DNA from 3 places in the Paenibacillus sp. FSL K6-3182 genome. Region 2 is predicted to be linked to each of the others. Evidence: riboswitches for the same ligand, from Rfam matches in the RefSeq annotation. Region 2 holds a riboswitch; each other region holds the start of a gene.

Region 1 (2,266 bases), 510 kb from region 2:
GGCTTAATGCGGACGATTCGGAACAATGCCGCATCCGTATCGGATTTTGCAGGCCGATTAGGTGTAGGCTCGCAGCAAAGCCGAGAGCTCTCCTCGCAGCTTGCTTCCTCTGTGAATGAGATGGCAATTGGCGCGGAAAATCAAGCGGACGGAGCAGTTGAGGCAGCAAGGTCTATGGAGGAAATGGCGACGAGCGTAGGAAGGATTGCTCACTCCTCGAGCCAAATGTCGGAAGCGTCGAACGACATGCTGCAAGCAGCGGAGCTGGGTCATGAAAAATCGGATCATGCGGTTGGTCAAATGGAACGGCTTGGCGCGGCAACGGCTTCGATATCAAGAGTGATCGGACATCTTAATGAGCGCTCATCCGAAATCCAAGAGATGGCAGGCACGATTGCTGCTATTGCAAATCAGACGAATTTGCTCGCTCTAAACGCTGCTATAGAAGCGGCACATGCAGGGGAGTATGGCCGTGGATTTGCAGTAGTATCAAGTGAAGTAAGAAAACTGGCTGAACAGGCTTCGGCTCATGCGGGCCATATCGAAGAAACGATTAATGAGGTGCTAGCCTTGACTGCCGATGCTGTTGACGCTGTCACTGCAGGAGAGCAAGAAATGGAACAAGGATTACTCATCGTTCAGGAGCTGAAGGTATCTTTTGACACGATATGGAAGGAATCCCGCCTTGTTGCCTCACAAATTGAAGATGTATCTGCTTCAACGGAGGAGATGGCAGCAGGCAGTGAGGAAGTGAGCGCTTCCGTTGAATCGATGGCGCAGGTAGCCAAGGATACTTCCACTCATGCTGCGCAATCGGCAGCGGACACTGAGCGGCAAAATCAGCTCGCAGCTGAAACGCAGCAGCTTGCTTCATCTGTAAATGAGCTTTCGGAGGAGCTTCAGCGCTCGATTAAGAGATTCAAAATTGAGTAATTTGTAGCTGAAGTAGATTTATGATGAAATACTAGTCATATGCGCATGAAATCGAATAGAGAATTGTACAAGTTGAAAAAAAACGGTCAGAACCTTTGTCTAATCCTTTCAAATTTGATACAATTCACAAAACAAGCACTTACAATTTCATAGAATAGCTAATATGGTGCTGCCGTGAATCTATCATTCACAAGCAGCTTAATAGGGAAGTTCGGTCAAAATCCGACGCGGTCCCGCCACTGTATCGCGGAGCAGATGATCATGTTGTCCACTGTCATATCATGACGGGAAGGAGATCGTCTATGCAATGAAGCGAAGCCAGGAGACCTGCCATAGGAGCGCTCTATATTTCTCACGAGGATGGGAGGGAGATGTTTATTCGTGCTTTTGCAATAGGTGGATTCCTATGCTTCCATGCGCACGTGTTTATCCAAACATCTTTCCACAAACGGAAAGATGTTTTTTTGTTGCCAAAAATGATTAAAGGGAGAGAAAACATTGCTTAATTTAAAAAGATTTATGAAAAAGAGTTTGCCTGCTATTTTAAGTTTTGTATTGGTGTTTACTTTATTTGCACCACAAGTAGGTAAAGCGGCAGATCATTCTGCGAATGCTTCATTGAATGAGATGATTGATAAGACGGTTGAGTATTATAAAAACAAGAAAAAGCCTTTGACATCGTGGGTGGAAATTGTAGCGCTTTGGGGCGCTGGCGTAAATTTGAACGACGGCGACTGGCAGCTGCCAAGCTGGGAGACACAGGAGCCTACAAATCCGGTACTAAAACCGGATAATGGAGGAACTGAGCATATCCGTTACATATTCGGACTGCTTGCTATGGGTGAAGATCCTGCTCATGCGTGGGAAACAGATCGTAATCTGTATGCCGAGCTGGCATCGCAGCAAGATGCAGCCACGGGAGCAATTGGTTCAACAAACAAACATATGTGGGCAATGCTTGCCCTTGATACTGGCGAAAAGCTAGGAAGCAACGTTGGAAAATGGGATGCAGCTGCTAAGAAAAAAGCAGTAGATTTTTTACTAAGCAAGCAACTGGCTGATGGCGGCTTTGCTTACTTCGGAACGAAGTCTGATCCAGATATGTCAGGGATGGGCCTGTTAGCACTTGGAAATTATCAGGATGACAGCGCTGTTCAAGCGGCAATTGAAAGAGTGAAAAGTTATTTACAAACGATAAAGCTAAACCAAGAACATATTATGTTTAGCGACAATAACTCGAATAGTCTATCCACTGTAGTGACCGGAATAACGGCTATTGGCGAGGATATTTTATCTGATGTCTGGACAGCGAACGGTAAAACGGTACTTGATT
Region 2 (2,266 bases):
TTACTGTCGCTGTTTCACTTAGCCACACAATTTCATCCAGCTTTTCTTCCGCGAATGCAAGCGCCTCACGCAGCTCTACTGGCAGATTGGTTTCGTTTTTTGCCGTTACCGGCACATGCAGCAGGCTGCATGACGATTGAACGATCGTGCGCTCAGCTGGAATGTATGCCGAAATCCTTTGCAGCAATTCGAGCTTTTGCTTATAGTCTGAGCGCCAAATGTTGCGTCCGTCTACAAGTCCGATACCAGCGAGCTTATCCTTCGGATAACCAAATTGCTCAAGCGACTTCAAGTTTTGCTCCAAACCATGAACGAAATCCAAACCGATCGCTTGTACCGGGAGAGCAACTACAGCTTCATAATGCTCAACTGCCTCAAAATACGTTTGAAGCATTATGTTAAGCGCTGGCGCTGCTTGGTTCAGCCTTGCATAAATCGATTCAACCCATTGCATCTCTTCCTCAGAAATAGAGGTAACAAGGATGGGCTCATCGATTTGCACCCATTGTACGCCTTCTTGCTCAAGCTCCTTAAGCAGCTGAGCATAAAGCGGTATAAACTGCTCAATGAGCTGCGGAAGCTGCTTGGCATCGTAGCCCTTCGACAGCTTGAGGAAGGTGTATAGACCGATAATGACAGGTTTACCTTCAATACCAAGCTTTTCTTTGGCTTCGCGGTACGCAATCAGCGGACGGTTTTCCGTCAGTACCGGAGCTGCATCCGCAAGTTCTGGCACGATATAGTGATAGTTGGTATTAAACCATTTGGTCATCTCGCAGGCTTGTGCTTCCTGTGTCCCTCTCGCCATTGCGTAGTAGGTCTGTACGGGAACAGGACCTCCATCATAGGAAAAACGATCTGGCACAAGGCCAAACATCGCTGCAGTATCCAGCATTTGATCATATAACGTAAAATCATTAACAGGGATTAAAGAAATTCCTTTATCCTTTTGCAGCTTCAAGTTGTTAAGACGAATACTTTCAAGGGTTTGAAGGAATACCGTTTCGTCCAAATCACCTTTCCAAAAAGCTTCAAGCGCTTTTTTCCATTCCCGATTTTCGCCGATACGCGGATATCCAAGTACACTGTTTTGCAGCTTGCTCACGTTCATATTTCCTCCTAATAAATGTAATTATTATGAAATAAAAGCACAAAAAAGAGCGTCGTTACCTTAAAGAAGCAAAGGTAAAGACGCCCGGCGTTTTAATAAACAGCGGTTCTGTCTTAACACCTCCCTATCTCCCGTAGGTAAAATCAGTGTCGTTCAAATAGGCAGGTCTCCTGGCTCTAGAATCATCATCGTAAGCTTGCCTTCCCAACCGGTTAAGATCAGTGGCGTTAGCGCTTAGACTCCTCTGTTACAGTGGCGGGACCGCGTCGGTTTTGCACCGGACTTCCCTTTTAAGCTCAAGCTATACAGCAAGAGCACCTATTTCCACTTATTTCAGTTGTTGATCGCATTTTTTAGGATCACGAATAACTATACACGCAAAATAATAACCATACAATGGAAATCATTATAATATCAAAAAAAGACTCTCCTCTAAGCAGCCTGCGCTGCAAAAGGAAAGCCTTATTGGTTTTTATATAATTACCTAACCAGCCAACCGCCATCAACAGCCAAGATATGGCCGTTCATATAATCAGAAGCTGAAGAGGCTAGGAATACCGCTGGTCCAATCAAATCCTGCGATGTACCCCAGCGTCCCGCTGGTATGCGCTGCAAAATTTGAGCGCTGCGAACAGGATCCTCGCGAAGCGCTTCGGTGTTGTCTGTACTCATGTAGCCTGGGGCTATCGCATTTACCTGCAAGCCTTTAGCTGCCCATTCGCTAGCAAGCGCTTTGGTAAGACCGGCAACGGCATGTTTGCTGGACGTATAACCCGGAACATTAATTCCGCCTTGGAAGGTTAACATCGACGCAATGTTAATAATTTTCCCTGAGCCCTGTTCAATCATATGTTTCCCGGCCAGCTGGGAAAGGAGAAATACAGAATTCAAGTTAACATCGAGTACATCCTGCCAGTCCTCGTAGCTATGCTCTGCAGCGGGCGTGCGGCGAATGATACCCGCGTTGTTGACCAAAATATCGATGCGTCCCAGTTCTTCAACTGTACGATCAACAATTCCAGCAAGCTTCGTTCGGTCAGCAATATCGGTCTGAATTGTAATCGCTTTGCGTCCAAGCTCTCTTATCGCTGCTGCCGTTTTGTCAGCAGGCGTTTGGTTCGTGACAAGCGCGATATCCGCACCCGCTCGTGCTAA
Region 3 (2,266 bases), 3.0 Mb from region 2:
CGGAGCGACTCGTGAAAATAAATACATCCATTTCTCCGTCGTAACAATCTGCTGAAACGATACAAAGGCTAATAAAATGCACAATAAAGAGAGCATCATCGTCACACCATATAAAATAGCTTCCAACGTGATCGGCTGATCCATAAAATAAAATAAAATATGCCGCCCGCGATGAGAAAACAGCGGGTTAAGAACAGCAACCAAACCGCCCATTAGAACATAATAAGGAAGCAGCTTAAGCAGCCGCTTCCCTTCGCCATGAATGACAATAATTACCGTAATCGCAGCAAGTGACGTCAATAAGAAAACAGGATGAAATAAGAGCATGCCGAATGTAATGACTCCTGCATAATAACTGAAGCTCGTAACCGGATGTACCGAACCGAACGCACTATTCATCGAATTTTGCTCCTATATCCTCGCCAAGATCAGTCGTGTACAACCATTCAATAACATCATCTTCATTAACCTTGTAAACCCCGGCGCCCTTGTTAGGGAACTCACCGTTTACTCGGTACATCCAGCCGCTCTTCGCACCCAGATCGAATTCGTAAATATTATCGATGCCTTCGATATAAGCACCGCCTTTAACACCTCTGTATTCCATTTGTATTTTGTTTTTTCTCGTAATTTTCTTCAATACATCTAGAACGGTATCGTCCTTCTTGAACTCTACGGCTGTTGGTGCAAGCACCGTTCCCGTATCTTTGTCCGCGACAATTGAAATCGTAACCGTCTGCACAGGATTCGGCGTTGCAACAGGCGTGACGGGCTTCGCAGTAGCCGCACTGTCTGTTTTGGTTGGTTTCGCAGAAGCAGTAGGCTTCGTTTTTGGATCATCCAGTTTTGGCTCATTTGTCTGCTTCGGCTTCGGGGAAGGCGTTGCTTGCTTACCGCCAGCGTTGTCGGTTGCCTTCCCGTTATCTTGATCTTTAGCTTCGCTAGGCAACTGCGTTGCCTCCGCCGTTTCTGATGCTGAAGTACTCGTTGGCTGCTCATCAGCGGCTTTCTCCGCTTCTTTTCCCACTTGCCCTTCGTTGCTGGTTTGCACTTGATTGGTATTGGAATTAACGCTTTGTGCCGGACTGGCACAGCCAGCTAATAAACCAATAAACAGCCATAGGATGATTAAGCTTGGTAACCATTTCTTGCAGATCTTTGCCATCGTCTCTTTTCTACTCCTTTTTGTCTCATTCACACAAACCTTAACAATAAAAAAAGACCCCCTTCTATTAGGGGATCTGCATGTCGAATGTAAGAATAGCAACCGTATATAACTAAAATATATGATGCGTCCTGCAAAACGATTACGCCTCCACATTCTTTACCCCCGAAGAATGAGAAACAAAATAAAAAAGGCAGGTTTCCTGGCTCGTGCGTCAACGCGATTCTCACACCTTCCCATCCTTGAATCGGACAGTGGCATTTGCAGAGAATCACTCTTCACATACAGTGGCGGGACCGCGCCGGCATTGAACCGGACTTCCCTATTAAGCAAACAAAAGCATGCTTTTGTTTGCACCTTCTCTATTCAATTATGCGATTATTTAATCAATCATATCGGGATTGCTGGGGTTTGTCTATACGGGATTTGAATGATTCGATCGCAAATAGCAGCTGCATCCTCTTGATCATGGGTAACGAACATACAAGTAATTTGGGCTTTGTGAAGCAATCGCTTCAGCTCCTCCCGAATGCTTTGCTTTAAGTGTGAATCCAAACTGCTAAATGGCTCATCCATCAACAGCATCAAGGGAGACGGGGCAAGCGCACGAGCAAAAGCAACACGCTGCTGCTGACCTCCGCTAAGCTCATGCGGATAACGCTTGACGAACTCATTTAACTGTATCAGCTCCAGCATTTCATCCAGCCGTTTGAATCTATCTTTTCTTGATAATCGATGTAAACCAAATAATATATTTTGACCGACAGTCAGATGAGGAAACAATGCATAATCCTGAAACACCATGCCTATGCCGCGCTGCTCAGGCTGAATAAACTGCTGATCATCTACTAAAACCCTGCCGCCAGCGGCAATACGTCCCGAGGCAGGAATCTCAAGCCCGGCAATAATCCGCAGCAGCGTGCTTTTCCCGCAACCGCTTTGACCAAGCACTCCAACAACTTCACCCTTCTGCATTTGCATCGTAAAGTTTTCTAACACACTCTTCTTCCCATTATCATAGCTAAAAGAAACGTTAGTCAGCTCAAAAAAGTTCATCTGGATTTCTTCTCTCCTAACCAATGATAAACAAAAACAGTTGCC

Evidence for each region. Region 2 has a riboswitch for cobalamin ahead of metE (5-methyltetrahydropteroyltriglutamate--homocysteine S-methyltransferase). Riboswitches for the same ligand answer to the same signal wherever they lie in the genome.
Region 1: linked by a shared signal. The riboswitch ahead of MHH56_RS10240 (DUF4430 domain-containing protein) and the one ahead of metE (5-methyltetrahydropteroyltriglutamate--homocysteine S-methyltransferase) in region 2 are both predicted to bind cobalamin.
Region 3: linked by a shared signal. The riboswitch ahead of MHH56_RS21510 (DUF4430 domain-containing protein) and the one ahead of metE (5-methyltetrahydropteroyltriglutamate--homocysteine S-methyltransferase) in region 2 are both predicted to bind cobalamin.

Annotation. Positions count from the first base shown of each region.
Region 1 covers NZ_CP150265.1:2,385,342-2,387,607, forward strand. The annotation lists gene MHH56_RS10235 (HAMP domain-containing methyl-accepting chemotaxis protein) at 1-933, shown strand, start outside; cobalamin riboswitch at 1,081-1,283, shown strand; gene MHH56_RS10240 (DUF4430 domain-containing protein) at 1,453-2,266, shown strand, end outside.
Region 2 covers NZ_CP150265.1:1,871,867-1,874,132, reverse strand. The annotation lists gene metE (5-methyltetrahydropteroyltriglutamate--homocysteine S-methyltransferase) at 1-1,111, opposite strand, end outside; cobalamin riboswitch at 1,254-1,448, opposite strand; gene kduD (2-dehydro-3-deoxy-D-gluconate 5-dehydrogenase KduD) at 1,592-2,266, opposite strand, start outside.
Region 3 covers NZ_CP150265.1:4,836,166-4,838,431, forward strand. The annotation lists gene MHH56_RS21505 (energy-coupling factor transporter transmembrane component T) at 1-399, opposite strand, end outside; gene MHH56_RS21510 (DUF4430 domain-containing protein) at 392-1,165, opposite strand; cobalamin riboswitch at 1,340-1,541, opposite strand; gene MHH56_RS21515 (ABC transporter ATP-binding protein) at 1,556-2,221, opposite strand; gene MHH56_RS21520 (iron ABC transporter permease) at 2,218-2,266, opposite strand, start outside.